Regions from separate parts of the Pseudomonas sp. CC11G genome, predicted to be linked through region 1. Evidence: riboswitches for the same ligand, from Rfam matches in the RefSeq annotation. Region 1 holds a riboswitch; the other holds the start of a gene.
The links. A riboswitch is a leader RNA that binds a small molecule or an ion and turns the genes downstream of it on or off. The one in region 1 is predicted to bind cobalamin.
Positions count from the first base shown of each region.

Region 2: linked by a shared signal. The riboswitch ahead of AC0V2S_RS02185 (TonB-dependent receptor domain-containing protein) and the one ahead of AC0V2S_RS07090 (CbtB domain-containing protein) in region 1 are both predicted to bind cobalamin.

Region 1 covers NZ_JBWBZC010000004.1:165,246-172,987, forward strand. The annotation lists gene bufB (MNIO family bufferin maturase) at 1-693, opposite strand, end outside; gene bufA2 (BufA2 family periplasmic bufferin-type metallophore) at 743-994, opposite strand; gene cobM (precorrin-4 C(11)-methyltransferase) at 1,154-1,909, opposite strand; gene AC0V2S_RS07080 (cobalamin biosynthesis protein) at 1,906-2,319, opposite strand; gene AC0V2S_RS07085 (CbtA family protein) at 2,399-3,115, opposite strand; gene AC0V2S_RS07090 (CbtB domain-containing protein) at 3,128-3,313, opposite strand; cobalamin riboswitch at 3,424-3,577, opposite strand; cobalamin riboswitch at 3,834-4,032, shown strand; gene cobW (cobalamin biosynthesis protein CobW) at 4,146-5,198, shown strand; gene cobN (cobaltochelatase subunit CobN) at 5,365-7,742, shown strand, end outside.
Region 2 covers NZ_JBWBZC010000001.1:448,690-456,431, reverse strand. The annotation lists partial or broken gene AC0V2S_RS02205 (carboxyl transferase domain-containing protein) at 1-465, shown strand, start outside; gene AC0V2S_RS02200 (alpha/beta fold hydrolase) at 471-1,424, shown strand; gene dxs (1-deoxy-D-xylulose-5-phosphate synthase) at 1,623-3,545, shown strand; partial or broken gene hemN (oxygen-independent coproporphyrinogen III oxidase) at 3,603-4,978, opposite strand; cobalamin riboswitch at 5,128-5,356, shown strand; gene AC0V2S_RS02185 (TonB-dependent receptor domain-containing protein) at 5,452-7,353, shown strand; gene AC0V2S_RS02180 (cobalamin-binding protein) at 7,475-7,742, opposite strand, start outside.

The DNA of each region.
Region 1 (7,742 bases):
GCTCACCGGCTGGTCATGGGTGTCGATCACATAGCTGCCGTAATCGCTGTGGCCGGCCAGATGCAACTGGCGGATACGGTCGGGCGGCAAGGCGCGGATAAATTCCCACGGCTCAAAGCCGTGGTTGCGCGAGCTGACGTACACATTGTTGATATCCAGCAGCAGCTCGCAGCCACTGAGCTCGCTCAGGGCCGCCAGAAACTGCCACTCGGTCAATTCATCGGCGGCGGTGCGCACATAGCTGGAGACGTTTTCCAGCACCAGCGGCCGACCCAGCACGTCCTGCACCTGGCGCACCCGGGCGGCCACGTGTTGCAGGCTTTCTTCGCTGTACGGCAACGGCAGTAGATCGTGCAGTTGGTGGGCGCTGCCACGGCTCCAGCACAGGTGATCGGAAATCCACGCCGGGTGAATACGTTGGGCCAGTTGCCGTACCTGCTTGAGGTAGTTCATATCCAACGCGTGCGGGCCGCCAATGGACAGCGACACGCCATGCATCACCATCGGATAACGCTCGGCGATGGCGTCGAGGTAGTGCAGGGCTTTGCCGCCGTCGACCAGGTAATTTTCGGTCAGCACTTCAAACCAATCCACAGCGGGGTTGGTCTGCAGAATTTCGTCGTAATAGGCGGTACGCAGCCCCAGGCCATAGCCCAGAACGGTGCTGCCATTAATGGTTGGGGTGACAGGCATCGTGCGCTCCAGAGCAGCGGGGCAGCCGCGAAGGCCGCCCCGTAAACCCTTATTCCCCGACCTTGCCACCGGCTTTGGTGCAAGCTTCAGAGGTCATGGCCTTGAAGCCCTGGCCTTTGCACGAGCCCTGCCCTTTGCAGGCGTTGCTGGCAGTTTTGCAGTCGTTCTGGCCTTTGCAGCCGTTCACGCCATAGCAATGCACATTGGCGTCTGCAGCGAATACCTGGGTCGACATGCCGGCAAACAGGCCAGCGGCAGCCATCGCGAGGGCGGCACCAGCAGCAGCGGTTTTCATAGTCATGTTGTTCTACCTCGGTGAAGGGTGCCGGCCGTAATAGGCTTATTCAGTCCCGGCATAGAGATAGAGTTAAGACCTATAACGGCGTTACAGCGGCCGGTAAAAATACTTCATTATTTTTTACCGACCGGTGGCCAGCCCTCGCCGTTCGTGGGTTTGCGCTTATTCGCTGGCAGGACGAAACAGGTGCGCGTGACCGGCGCGGTACAGGTTGGAATCGGCAAACGCATCGGCCGCCAGCACCCGCCCGACCACAATCAACGCAGTGCGTTGAAACCCTTTGGCCGCTACGCCGGCTTCGATATCGGCGAGCGTGCCCAGCACCCAATCCTGATCCGGCCAACTGGCGCGGTGCACCACGGCAATCGGGCAGTCGGCGCCGTAGTGCGGCAGCAGTTCCTCGACGATCTTCGCCAGGTGCTGCACGCCGAGGTGGATAGCCATGGTGGTGCCGTGGCGCGCCAGGTCAGCCAGCTCTTCGCCGGCGGGCATTTTCGAGCGGCTGCCGTAGCGGGTCAGAATCACTGTCTGGGCGATACCCGGCAGGGTCAGTTCGCTTTCCAGCAGCGCCGCGCAGGCGGCCGTAGCGGTAACACCGGGGATGATTTCGAAGGGGATATTCAGCCGGCGCAAATGGCGAATCTGCTCGCCGATGGCGCCGTATAACGACGGGTCGCCGGAGTGCACGCGGGCCACGTCCTGGCCGTTGGTATGCGCGGTTTCGATCAGGCCGATGATCTCGTCCAGGTGCAGCTCGGCGGTGTTTACCACGGTCTCGGCGTTATGCCCTTCCAGCACCGCTTCGGGCACCAAAGAACCGGCATACAGCAGCACCGGGCAGCTGCGAATCAGGCGTTGACCCTTCACTGTGACCAGCTCCGGATCGCCGGGGCCGGCGCCAATAAAATAGACCGTCATGCGTGTTCCTCTACCCCTGCCAGGGCCACGCTGGCCTGGGCACTGCTGTGTTTGCCGATACGCAGGTTGGCCCGGCGTCCGCTGACCGCTTCCACTTGAGCCAACGCGCAGGCTTCGGCGACGCTGGCTGTGCCGATGGCGCGCTGGGCGATCTCCGACACGTGACCAACTCGATCTTCCACGGCCTGCAATTGCGCCGGCGTAAAAAAGGCCAGCGGCAGGTTCAGTTGCGCCGCCAATGCCAACAACCCCGCTTCGTTGCGCTTGTGCTCCACGCTGGCCAAGCCGCTGAGGTCGGCCAGGCTCAAGCCATTGGCCGCCAGCGTCTGCTCCAGCAACTGACGCAACTGCGCCGCATCGCACCCTGCGCGACAGCCAATTCCAGCAATAAAGGGCGGCACAATCGGCACAAGAAAAACGCCTGCAAGAATTAAGAAAAAACCCGCTGGGGGCATGCCCACCAGCGGGTTTGTGCGCAGCAGCGGCGAATTAAACCGCGTTGCTGCCGGCGAAGCGACGGTACAGCCACGCGCTCAGCAGGCCCAGGGCCGACCAGAACAGCGCGTTGGTGATTAACGAAGCCCAGATGAACTGATGCTCCAGTGCTTCCGGCGCCAGGCTCGAATGCACTTCAGGCTGTGGTGCGCCGATCACATGGGGAACCACCAGCAACACGGCACCCACAACCTTCACCGCCCAGTGACGGGCAAACACCAGCAAGGCCAGGCCGACCGCAGTGCCGGTCGCGGTGCCAATCCACCAGTACTGACGCAGCTGCAAATCGGCAGCGGCGGTACCCGGCAGTTCCGGCGGCAAGCCCAGCGATGGCGCCAGGCAGAACGTGGCGAAACCGGCCAGGCCCCAGAACAGGCCATCACGGGTACGACCCGGCGCACGCAAGGTGTAGAGGCCAGCCAGCATCAGGGCGAAACCGACAGCGACCACCAGGTTGCCGCCAGTGGTGGACAGCACGCGCTGCCAGCCATCTTGCGGCGACCAGGCTTCGCTGCTGTGTTCATGCTCGTGTGCTGCGGCGCCAGCGTCATGGCTGTGTTCGGTAACCACTTGCTCGGTAGCGGGCTCGGCGTTCTCGAAGGTTTCACCCTGGAGAATCAGCGGGGCAACCCAGAAGCTTTGCAGCAAAGTGAGGAACAGGGCGCCCAGCAGGCCGGTAAAGCCGGCGGTCTGCGCAATACGCTTAATCATGACGGCTACCCCTTAGTGGCACGGAAACGCGGCACTGTGACGGGTATCGTGGGCTGCGTTGTGCACCGCCTCGATATGCGAAAAGCCGGCGAAATACACCAGCAAGGCGCCCAGCAAGCCGGCGCCAATCGCCAGAACCAGGCGTTGGGATAGCGAGGCGCTGGCCTCGGCAGAATGTGTAAGGGTGCTACTGGACATGACCGTTCCCTCTGAACTGGAAATGAAAACGTAGCAGAAGGGAACGCACGAGGAGCCGAATGCGCGCGCATTCAGACTTCCGGCTTGCGCCCGCCCACCGCGGGTTTTGCCTACTGGTATGAATTCAGGCCGGTCTCCGGGCTCGCGCTGTAAACAGCGCCTACCGTTGCGGGGGCAGCGTCGGACTAACCACAAAAGGGCGCACCGACTTCCCGTTTCACCTTGCGCACGACGACGCAAGACACCTGAAACAGCGCGCAAGGACACCATTTTCAACGGCAAAGGTCAACGGTGGACTCTTGCTGCCTACCGCCATCTACGCTTATCCGTAAATCTGGATCCCCGCCTGCGCGGGGATGACGGTGATAGCTGCAAAAAACTCCGTCGCCCCCGCGAAGGCGGGGGCCCAGACTGGCTCGCCGGGCGGGATTCTTTTGCAAGAATCTGAACTGCGTACCGACTCATCAGAATGACGGGGGCCTTGATAGGTGCCGAATTTGACCCACACCCCATCACTGCGTAGCCTTGCTCGCTTCGAGGTTCTCCACGCCGTTCAGGTGTGGAGCTAAGAGGGAACGCGGTCTAGCCGCGGCTGCCCCCGCAACTGTGAACAACCTGCTTTCTTCCAATGCCACTGCACCTGCGGGAAGGCGAAGAAAGCGGCCCGGACAACGGGCCAGGTTGAAAGCCAGGAGACCTGCCTCGTAAAGCATTCACGACAACCGGGCGGGGTGATCCGGTAGCGAACGCCTGCTGCGTGCACCCTGCTCGCCGCCGTCCTCGCCGCTGCCCGCCGATCCGATTTCGCTCGCATCACACAGGGCTGCAACCGATGAAAAGCTTGGCCAAACTTCCCGTCACCATCGTTACCGGCTTCCTTGGCGCCGGCAAAACCACCCTGCTGCGTCATATGCTCGACAACGCCGAAGGCCGCCGCATCGCGGTAATCGTCAACGAGTTCGGCGAGCTGGGCATCGACGGCGAAATCCTCAAGCAATGCTCCATCGGCTGCACCGAAGAAGAAGCCAACGGCCGCGTGTATGAGCTGGCCAACGGCTGCCTGTGCTGCACCGTGCAGGAGGAGTTTTTCCCGGTGATGCGCGAGCTGGTGGCGCGCCGTGGCGACCTCGACCAGATCCTCATCGAAACCTCCGGCCTGGCCCTGCCCAAGCCGCTGGTGCAAGCCTTCAACTGGCCGGAAATCCGCAACGCCTGCACCGTGGACGCAGTGATCACCGTGGTCGACAGCCCAGCCGTGGCCGCCGGCACCTTCGCCGCTTTCCCCGACCAGGTGGACGCCCAGCGCCGCGAAGACCCGAACCTGGATCACGAATCGCCGCTGCACGAGCTGTTCGCCGACCAACTGGCCAGCGCCGATCTCGTCATCCTCAATAAAGCCGACCTGCTCAGCCCCGAAGCCCTGGCCGCCGTGCGCGCCGAAGTGGCCGAAGAGCTGCCGCCAGCGGTCAAAGTGATCGAAGCGCGCAGCGGCGTGCTGCCGCTCTCCGTGCTGCTGGGCCTGAACTCGGAAACCGAGCTGCACATCGACAGCCGCAAAACCCACCACGACCTGGAAGACCACGAAGAGCACGACCACGACGAGTTCGACTCCTTCTCCTTCGAGCTGCCGGAAGTGGAAGAAGCCCAACTGCTGGCCGCCCTCAATGGCCTGGTCGAGCGCCATGGCGTGCTGCGCATCAAGGGCTTTGCTGCCATTCCGAACAAGCCGATGCGCCTGCTGATTCAGGGCGTGGGCAAGCGCTTCGACAAACACTTCGACCGCGCCTGGCGCAGCGACGAAGTGCGCGCCAGTCATTTGGTGATCATTGGCCAGGAGCTGGATCAGGCGGTGATTAGCAACGAACTGCGTACGGCGTTGGTGTGACGGTCACGCTCTTTGCTTTTGCCCCCTCTCCCGCTTGCGGGAGAGGGCTGGGGAGAGGGCCGCTTTTCTTCGCCGCTCATTACGGCGCTAAAGATCAAATGCCCCTCTCCCTCGGTCCCTCTCCCGCAAGCGGGCGAGGGATGCAAAACGCGGCGGGCTATTAACCATGCACTTACTCCGCACCCAACCCGGTGGTTTCGTTCCCGCTGATGGCATCGCCCATCTGGCGCAAACCCCTGCGGATGTTGTGATTCTGTGCACCGGCGACTCGCACCTATCCTTGCTCGCCGCCGCCGCACAAACCCTGCCCGACCACTACCCCACCCTGCGCCTGGCAAGCCCCGCGCAATTGCAGAACCACGCCTCGGTCGACCTGTACGTCGAGGAAGTGCTGCAACACGCCAAGGTGATTCTGGTGTCGGTGCACGGCGGCCTGAGTTATTGGCGCTATGGCATCGAGCGTCTGGTGGAGTTGGCCGAGCGCGGCGCGCAGCTGATTCTGGTACCCGGCGACGACAGCCCGGACCCGGAGCTCACCGCCTTGGGCACCGTCAGCGCCGAACAAGCCGACCGCCTCTGGCAGTACCTGCGCCAGGGTGGTGTGGATAACGCCCGGCAGCTATTCCATTACCTGGCCAGCACCTGGCTTGACGGTGAGTACGCCTGGGTCGAACCCAAGCCGTTGCCCCGCGTCGGCGTGTATCACCCGACTGTGGTCAACGCCGGCCTGGCCGACTGGCAGGCTGCCTGGCAACCCGGCCAACCGGTCGTGGGCATGCTGTTCTACCGCACCCATGTGCAGTCGGCGAACACCGCGTTTATCCACAGCTTCTGCGAGTGCCTCAGCGCCCAAGGCCTGAACCCGCTGCCCATCGCCGTCGCCAGCTTGAAAGAAGCGGCGTGCCTGGCCGTGGTGGAAGACCTGCTCGACCAGAGCGCCGCCAGCCTGATCATCAACACCACCGGCTTTGCCCAGTCCAACCCCGAGCAACCCAACCTGCGCCCGTTCCGCCGCGACGTGCCGGTGCTGCAAGCCATCTGCGCGCTGGATAACCAGCCGCTGTGGCAGGCCAACCCGCAGGGCCTCGGCTCGCGCGACCTGGCCATGCATATCGCCCTGCCAGAACTGGACGGGCGCATCATCACCCGGCCGATCAGCTTCAAGGGCCTGGCGTGGCGCAGCGAGCGCAGCCAGAGCGATGTGGTGTGCTACGAGGCGGACCTGGATCGCATGGCATTTGTTGCCGAACTGGCGCGCCGTTGGGTCGAGCTGGCGCAGCGGGGTAACGCGGATAAACGTATCGCCCTGGTGCTGGCCAACTACCCCACCCGCGACGGCCGGATCGGCAACGGCGTGGGTCTGGATACGCCCGCCGCGGCGCTGAATATTCTGCGTGCGCTGCAAGCCGAGGGTTACCCGGTTGACGGTTTGCCGGCCACAGGCACGGCGTTGATCCACGAGCTGCTCGGCGGCGTCACCAATGACCTCGACACCCTCGACCTGCGCCCCTGCGCGCAAAGCCTGGCGCTGGACGATTACCACCGCCTGTTTGCCCGTCTGCCCGAGGCCAACCAGCAGGCCGTGCGCGAACGCTGGGGCGAGCCCGAGCAAGACCCAATGTACCGACGCGATGGCCGCAGCGGCCGCATGATGATCGCTGGCCTGCGTTACGGCCTGACCTTTGTCGGCATCCAACCGGCACGCGGCTATCAGCTGGACGCCAGCGCCGTGTATCACGACCCCGATCTGGTGCCGCCCCACGGCTACCTGGCGTTCTATTTCTGGCTGCGGGACACCTTCGCCATGAACGCCGTGGTGCATGTCGGCAAGCACGGCAATCTGGAGTGGCTGCCGGGCAAAAGTGTCGGCCTGTCCGCCACCTGTTGGCCCGACGCCATTCTTGGCCCGACGCCCAACGTCTACCCGTTTATCGTCAACGACCCCGGCGAAGGCGCGCAGGCCAAACGCCGTACCCAGGCGGTGATCATCGACCACCTGATGCCGCCGCTTACCCGCGCCGAAAGCTACGGCCCGCTGCGCGATATCGAGCGCCTGGCCGATGAGTATTACGACGCCTCGCTGCTGGACGAACGCCGCGCCACCGAACTGCGCAGCGAAATTCTTGCCCTGGTGCGCGTCACCAAACTGGACCATGAGCTGCAACTGCAGATCAACGAAGACCCCAACTCCTGGCTGCCGCAGCTGGATGCGTACCTGTGCGACCTGAAGGAATCGCAGATTCGCGATGGCCTGCATGTGTTCGGCGAATCGCCGGCCGGGCGGCTGCGTCTGGATACGTTGCTGGCCTTGCTGCGTATTCCCCGTGGCGACGGCAAGGGTCGCAATGCCAGCCTGTTGCAGGCGTTGGCCAAAGACTTTGAGCTGGGTTTCAACCCGCTCAATTGCGAGATGGCGGCGGTGTGGGAAGGGCCGCGACCGCAGGTGTTGGCCGGTGTCAGCAGCGACAGCTGGCGCAGCCACGGCGATACCCGCGAACGCCTGGAGCTGTATGGCGTGCAGTTGATCGAAGCCACCCTGAACGA
Region 2 (7,742 bases), on a different contig from region 1:
TTTATGGTCGGCCCGGATGCCGAAAAACAGGCGACCGTGCGCCATGTATCGCGCATGTTCGTCACCGCTGCCAGCCTGAGCGTGCCGTTCTTCACGGTGGTGCTGCGCAAAGGCTACGGCCTCGGCGCCCAAGCCATGGCGGCCGGTAGTTTCCATTCGCCGCTATTCACCATCGCCTGGCCCAGTGCCGAGTTTGGCGCCATGGGGCTGGAAGGCGCAGTGCGCCTGGGCTTCTCGAAAGAACTGGCAGCCCTGGAAGACCCGACCGAGCGGCAAGCGCTGTTCGACAAACTGGTGGCCAAGGCCTACCAGAGCGGCAAAGGCATCAACATGGCCAGCTTTCTGGAGATCGACGCCGTGATCGACCCGGTGGAAACCCGCAGCTGGCTGGTCCGTGGCTTTAACGCCGCACCGCGCGCGCCAAAGCGTGACGGCAAGAAACGCTCCTTCGTGGATACCTGGTGACCCTTATGACTGCCTTCCAACAGCAACTCCTCGACGTCAACGGCATCACCCTGAGCATTTACTGCGCCGGCCCCGAGAGCGGCCGCCCGGTGTGGCTGCTGCATGGTTTTCCGGAATGCTGGTACTCGTGGCGCAGCCAGATGACGGCGCTGGCCGAGGCCGGCTACCGCGTGTATGCGCCGGAAATGCGCGGCTATGGCGATAGCAGCGCACCGGAGGAAGTCGAGGCGTACCAGATACTGACCCTATGCGCGGATATTCAAGGCGCCATGGATGCGCTGGGGCATACCGATGTCTGCATGATCGGCCACGACTGGGGCGCGCCGGTGGCCTGGCACCTGGGGTTGCTGGAGCCTGCGCGGGTGAGCGTGTTGGGCGCGATGTCCGTGCCCTTTGGCGGGCGACCCAAGCGCCCGGCCATCGACATCATGCGCGAGGCCAATGCGGGGCGGTTCAACTACATCGTGTATTTCCAGGAACCGGGAGTTGCCGAGGCGGAGTTGAATGCCGACATCGAGCGCAGCATGCGGCTGTTGATTGGCGGCAACGCCGACATATTCCTTCATCCAAAACCGGCGGATGCCCAGTTTCTCGAAGGGCTGGAGGTGCCGGCGACGTTTCCGGACTGGTGCAACGAACAGGACTTTGCCGTGTACCTGAGCACGCTGAACAAGCATGGGTTTCATGGCCCGCTGAATTGGTACCGCAATTTCCGGCAGAACTGGGAGACCACCGAGTTTCTCGCCGGGCGGCAGGTGCTGCAGCCGACGTTGTTCTTGCTCGGTGAGGAGGACCCGGTGGGCAAGCTGGAGGCGTATACGGTCAAGAAGATGGCGGAGTTGGTGCCGCAGCTGGAGTCGCATGTGCTGAGCGATTGTGGGCACTGGATTCAGAATGAGCAGGCCGGGCGGGTTAACGAGCTTTTGCTGGAGTTCCTGGCGCGGCACTACCCCACGTAGGAGCGACCTTGGTCGCGAACCCTGGAAAAGGTATTCGCGGCCGTCGTTTGCAGGGTTCGCCAGCACGCTGGCGCGCACAGAAACCCGCACAAACCCTCCGGACATCGGTATTTGCCAGGGTGCGTCACGCGCACCCTACGAAAAGCCCTACTTCATCAGGTAAACTGCGCCATCTTTTATACCTATAACGATTGCCTGATGCCCACGACGTTTCACGAGTTCCCCCGCGAACGCCCCGCTACGCCGCTGCTCGACCGTGCAGAGACGCCTGTTGGTCTGCGTCGTCTGGGCGAGGCCGAGCTGGAAATCCTCGCTGACGAGCTGCGACAGGAGTTGCTCTACACCGTTGGCAAGACCGGCGGGCACTTCGGTGCCGGCCTGGGTGTCATCGAGCTGACCATCGCGCTGCATTACGTCTTCGACACGCCCGATGACCGTCTGGTGTGGGATGTGGGCCATCAGGCTTACCCGCACAAGATCCTCACCGGCCGCCGCGAGCTGATGCACACGTTGCGCCAGAAAGACGGCATCGCCGCCTTCCCGCGCCGCAGCGAAAGTGAGTACGACACCTTTGGCGTCGGCCACTCCAGCACCTCCATTAGCGCCGCGCTGGGCATGGCGATTGCCGCTCAGTTGCAGGGCAGCAAGCGCAAATCGGTTGCCGTGATCGGTGACGGCGCGCTGACCGCCGGCATGGCCTTCGAGGCGTTGAACCACGCCTCCGACGTCAAGGCCAATATGCTCGTGGTGCTGAACGACAACGACATGTCGATTTCGAAAAACGTCGGCGGCCTGTCCAATCACCTGGCCAAGATTCTCTCCAGCCGCACCTACGCCAATATGCGCGAGGGCAGCAAAAAAGTGCTGTCGCGCCTGCCGGGCGCCTGGGAAATTGCACGCAAGACTGAAGAACACGCCAAAGGCATGCTGGTCTCCGGCACCTTGTTCGAGGAGCTGGGCTGGAACTATATCGGCCCCATCGACGGCCACGACCTTCCGACACTGATCACCACCCTGCGCAATATGCGCGAGCTGGAAGGCCCGCAGTTTCTGCACGTGATCACCAAGAAAGGCAAAGGCTTCGCCCCGGCCGAGCTGGACCCTATTGGTTACCACGCCATCACCAAGCTGGAGCCGGTGAACGCCCCGGCGGTGCCGAAGAAGCCCAGCGGGCCGAAGTATTCGGCGGTATTTGGCCAGTGGCTGTGCGACATGGCCGACGCCGATAAACGCCTGATGGGCATAACGCCGGCGATGAAAGAAGGCTCCGATCTGGTGGCCTTCAGCGAACGCTTCCCGCAGCGTTATTTCGACGTGGCGATTGCCGAGCAACACGCGGTCACCCTCGCCGCCGGTATGGCCTGCGAAGGCGCCAAGCCGGTGGTGGCGATCTACTCCACCTTCCTGCAACGCGGTTACGACCAACTGATTCACGACGTGGCCGTGCAGCACCTCGACGTGCTGTTCGCCATCGACCGCGCCGGCCTGGTGGGTGAAGACGGCCCGACCCACGCCGGCAGTTTCGATTTGTCGTACCTGCGCTGCATTCCCGGCATCGTGGTGATGACGCCGAGCGACGAAAACGAACTGCGCCGCATGCTGACCACCGGCTACCTGTTCAATGGCCCGGCGGCCGTGCGCTACCCGCGCGGTTCCGGCCCGAACGCGGAAATCGACGAGGCGTTGGTGCCGCTCGAAATCGGTAAAGGCGTGGTGCGCCGCAAAGGCAAAGGCGTGGCCATGCTGGTGTTCGGCGTGCAATTGACCGACGCCCTGCTGGTGGCCGAGAAGCTGGATGCCACGGTGGTGGACATGCGCTTCGTCAAACCGTTGGACGAAGCCTTGGTGCGCCAGATGGCGGCCGAGCATGAGCTGCTGGTGACCATCGAGGAAAACGCGATCATGGGCGGCGCCGGCGCTGCCGTCAGCGAGTTCCTGGCCCGCGAGAACCTGCTCAAGCCAGTGCTGCATCTGGGCTTGCCGGATGTGTACGTCGAACACGCCAAACCGGCAACCATGCTCGCCGAGTGCGGGCTGGATGCGGCGGGTATCGAAGCGGCGATCAACACGCGACTGGCCTTGTTAGCGCCAGTCGATCTGGCGCCGAAGGTCAGCGCCTAAGCAGTAGCTTTAAACAAAAAGGCCGGTCATTTGACCGGCCTTTTTGTTTCCGCTGGGTTAAATCACCCGCGAAAACCGCTGACTGTTCTGCTCACTCAAGTAGTGGTCGAACAGCATGCACACCGAGCGCACCAACAAGCGCCCAGCCGGCAGCACCTCAATGCCTTTGTCGCTCAGGCTGATCAGCCCGTCGCGGGCGAACTGCTGCAACTGTGGCCAGACCTCAGAGAAATAGCCGCGAAACTCGATATTGAACGCGCTCTCGATCAAGCTGAAATCCAGCTTGAAGGCACAGATGATGTGCTGAATCACGGCCCGGCGAATGCGGTCGTCCTCGTTGCACAACAACCCGCGCTCCACGGCTGAACGGCCTTCGTCGATGGCGGCGATATAGCGCGGCAGGTCGCTGCTGTTCTGGCAGTACAAATCACCCAACTGACTGATCGCCGAAACCCCGAGCCCCACCAGGTCGCAGTGGCCATGGGTGGTGTAACCCTGGAAGTTGCGCCCGCATCTTCCTGGGCCACCGCCAGTTCATCGTCGGGCAGTGCGAAGTGGTCCATGCCGATATACACGTAACCGGCGTCGGTCAGTTGTTCGATGCTGCGCTGGAGCATTTCCAGCTTGGCCGCCGGGCTTGGCAGGTCGTCGGCACTGATGCGGCGCTGCGGCATAAAGCGCTCCGGCAGATGGGCGTAGTTGAACAGCGAAAGGCGATCGGGCTGCAGCTCGATGACTTTTTCTACGGTGGCGGCAAAGCGGTCGGGCGTCTGCTTGGGCAGGCCGTAGATGAGGTCGATGTTTACCGAGCGAAATTGCAGGGTCCAGGCGGCTTCGACGATGGCGCGGGTTTGCTCGAAGCTTTGCAGGCGATTGACCGCTTGTTGCACCTGCGGGTCGAGGTCTTGAACGCCAAGGCTGACCCGGTTGAAACCCAGTTCACGCAGCAGGCCCATGGTCGCCCAGTCGGCTTCGCGTGGGTCGATCTCGATGCCGTAGTCGCCGCTGTCGCCTTCCAGCAGGGTGAAGTTTTCCCGCAGGTGGCGCATCAGTTCGCGCAGTTCGGTGTGGCCGAGAAACGTCGGCGTGCCGCCGCCGAAATGCAGTTGCTCGACCACTTGGCGGCGGTCGAGCTGGCTGGCGATGCGGCTGATTTCTTCATGCAGGCGTTGCAGGTAGGGCACCGCGCGGCCGCGGTCTTTGGTGATGACCTTGTTGCAGCCGCAGTAGTAGCAAATGTTCGCGCAGAACGGCACATGCACATACACCGACAGCGGCCGCAGCGCTTTGCGGCTTTCGGCCAGGGCGTGTACCAGCGCGTTGCCGGCGACGTGGTCGCTGAACTGCAAGGCGGTGGGGTAAGAGGTGTAGCGCGGACCGGGGCGGTCGTAGCGGCGAATGAGGTCGGCATCCCAGTGAATGGCTTCGAGCATGGCGGCGGTCCGTGAGGAGCAGGGGCGGCCAGAATAGGGAGCTGCGACAAAGCGGATCTTGACTTGACGCAACTCGACGGAAATTCCCTACACCGTTCCTCGCCTGCTGCCTCTGCCCTTGACCCACCTCCCCGCCCCCGTTAGGGTGCGCGGCGTTTATCCAAACAGGTGCGCCCGGCTTGCAAGAGCCCGGCGTTAAACGGGAAGCCGGTGCGCTCACACGAGCCATGCCGGCGCTGCCCCCGCAACGGTAATCGACCGCAGCCTGGCTGCATGCCCGATCGACACACCACTGGGTTTACCTGGGAAGGTGATCGCGGCAGGAAAGTTCGTCTTTCAGTTGAGAGCCCGGAGACCGGCCTGTGCGGAATCGACTGGTGTTGCGGAGGGCAGCACCATCAAGCACAGGCGTGCTTTCAAGCGCCGTGCTTGCCTATGCCCTCCTCAAAATTTTTCTTTTGAGGATTCACCCCATGAAGCACTTGCACCTCGCCCTGCCGGCCCTGCTCCTGCCGCTACTGGCCCACGCGCAAAGCAGCGACGACTCGCTAAAACTGCCCGAGCTGGTCATCACTTCCGGTCGTATTGCCGAACCAATTAACCAAGCCACAGCGGCTGCCACGGTATTTACCCGCGCCGATATCGAGCGCCTGCAACCCAGTTCCATCACCGACCTGCTCACCCGCGTGCCGGGCGTACAGCTGGTGCAGAACGGCGGGCGCGGCAGCAACACCTCGCTGTTTATCCGTGGCAGCAGCAACACGCAGAGCCTGATTCTGGTGGACGGCCAGCGCATCGGCTCGGCTTCCGATGGCGGCGCCAGCTTGCAGTATTTGAGCCTCGACCAGATCGAGCGCATTGAAGTGGTACGCGGCTCGCGCTCGGCCTTGTATGGCAGCGATGCCATTGGCGGCGTGGTGCAGATTTTCACCCGACGCGGCGACAGCGGTCTGCACCCGAGCCTGGCGGTCAGCGCCGGCAGCAACCAGAGCTTCAAACGCAGCCTGGGTTTGAGTGGTGGCGATGAACAGACGCGCTTCAGCCTCAATGGCAGCCTGGACGAAACGGCTGGCGTCGACCGCACCGGCCCGTCCTACGACTCAGACCAAGACCACGATGCCTACCGCAACAAAGCGCTGAGCTTCAATCTCAGCCATCAGTTCAGCGAGCAAGTGGAAGCCGGCATGAGCGTGCTGGACCAGCGCGGCCGCAACGAGTACGACAACCCGTTCGGCCGCTTCGACATGAGCACGTACCTGAGTTATCCACAGCAGCCGTACACCGACTTCACCCTGAGCAGCGCCAGCACGTTTATCGATGCGCAGCTCAACGACGTGTGGAACAGCCGCCTGGAAGTCGGCCATAGCGAAAGCCGGCAAAAGAATGAAGACAAGCTCAGCGACGAAGTGGGCGTATTCAACACCTACCGCGACGCCGCCAACTGGCTCAACACCCTGCAACTGACCGAGCAGAACAGCCTGCTGCTGGGCGTCGACTGGTACGAAGACGAGCTGCACAGCAGCACCGAATACGACCAGCAAACCCGCTGGAACCAGGCGGCTTTTGTGCAGCATCGTTTCCAAGGCGACTGGTTCTCCACCGAACTGGGCCTGCGCCACGACAAGAACGAGCAGTTTGGCAGCGAGAACACCTGGAACGGCGCCCTCACAGTGCCTGTGGGCGACGCGTTGTCGGTGATTGCCTCCTATAGCGAAGGCTTCCGCGCTCCGGCGTTCAACGAGCTGTACTGGCCGGACGACGGCCAGGGCTATATCGGCAACCCCGACCTGTCACCGGAGCACTCGAAGAACTACGAGCTGCAAGTACGCGGCGAGCACCTGGACACCCGCTGGAGCCTGGCCGCGTACCGTAACGAGGTGCGCGACCTGATCAGCACCACGCTCTACGACCCGGCGACCTACACCTACCGCACGGTGAACCTGAACAAGGCACGCCTGCAGGGGATCGAGCTGAGTCTGGAACGTGAGGTATTCGGTTGGCAGGCCTCGGCTGGCGCCAACTGGCTGGACGCCCGCGACCGCGAAACCGGCCACGCCCTACCGCGCCGCGCCAAACGCACCTTGAACCTGAATATCGACCGCACCTTCGGCAAGCTGGGTTTGGGTGCCAACTGGCAGGCGGTGAGTAGCAGCTACAACGATGTCGGCAATACCCAGGAATTGGCCGGATATGGCCTGCTGGGCGTGCGTAGCAGCTGGCAGGCGAGCAGCGAGCTGAAGCTGGAATTCAAGGTGGATAACCTGCTGGACAAAGACTACAGCCGCGCGCTGTACAGCCATGATGGCGAGAACTATGGGTATCGCGAGGAAGGGCGGGCGGCGACGATTGGGTTTGTCTGGACGCCGGCGATTTAATCCATTCCCTCGTCATTCCCGCGTAGGCGGGAATCCAGACTTGGGCAAGCGGCCCCGTACTCCTGCTGCATTCTGGGTCCCCGCCTGCGCGGGGACGACGGTGGTGGTTTTGTTTGAGGGGTTAACGCATCGGCGCCAGCGCGGCACACAACCGCTCGGTCGCATCCAGCATCTGCAAACTGGGCCGCTCAATGCCTTTATCCGGCACCACCAGCAATTGCTGACGGTGCACGGCCTTGAGTTGCGGCCAACGGGCCCAGCTATCCAGTTGCGCCTGATCGCCACCCACGATCACATGCGGGTTGCGCTGCAGCACCGCTTCAATGCTCACCTGCGGCGCCGGCAGGCTCAGGTCGGCAAACACGTTCTTCGCCCCGCACACGCTCAGC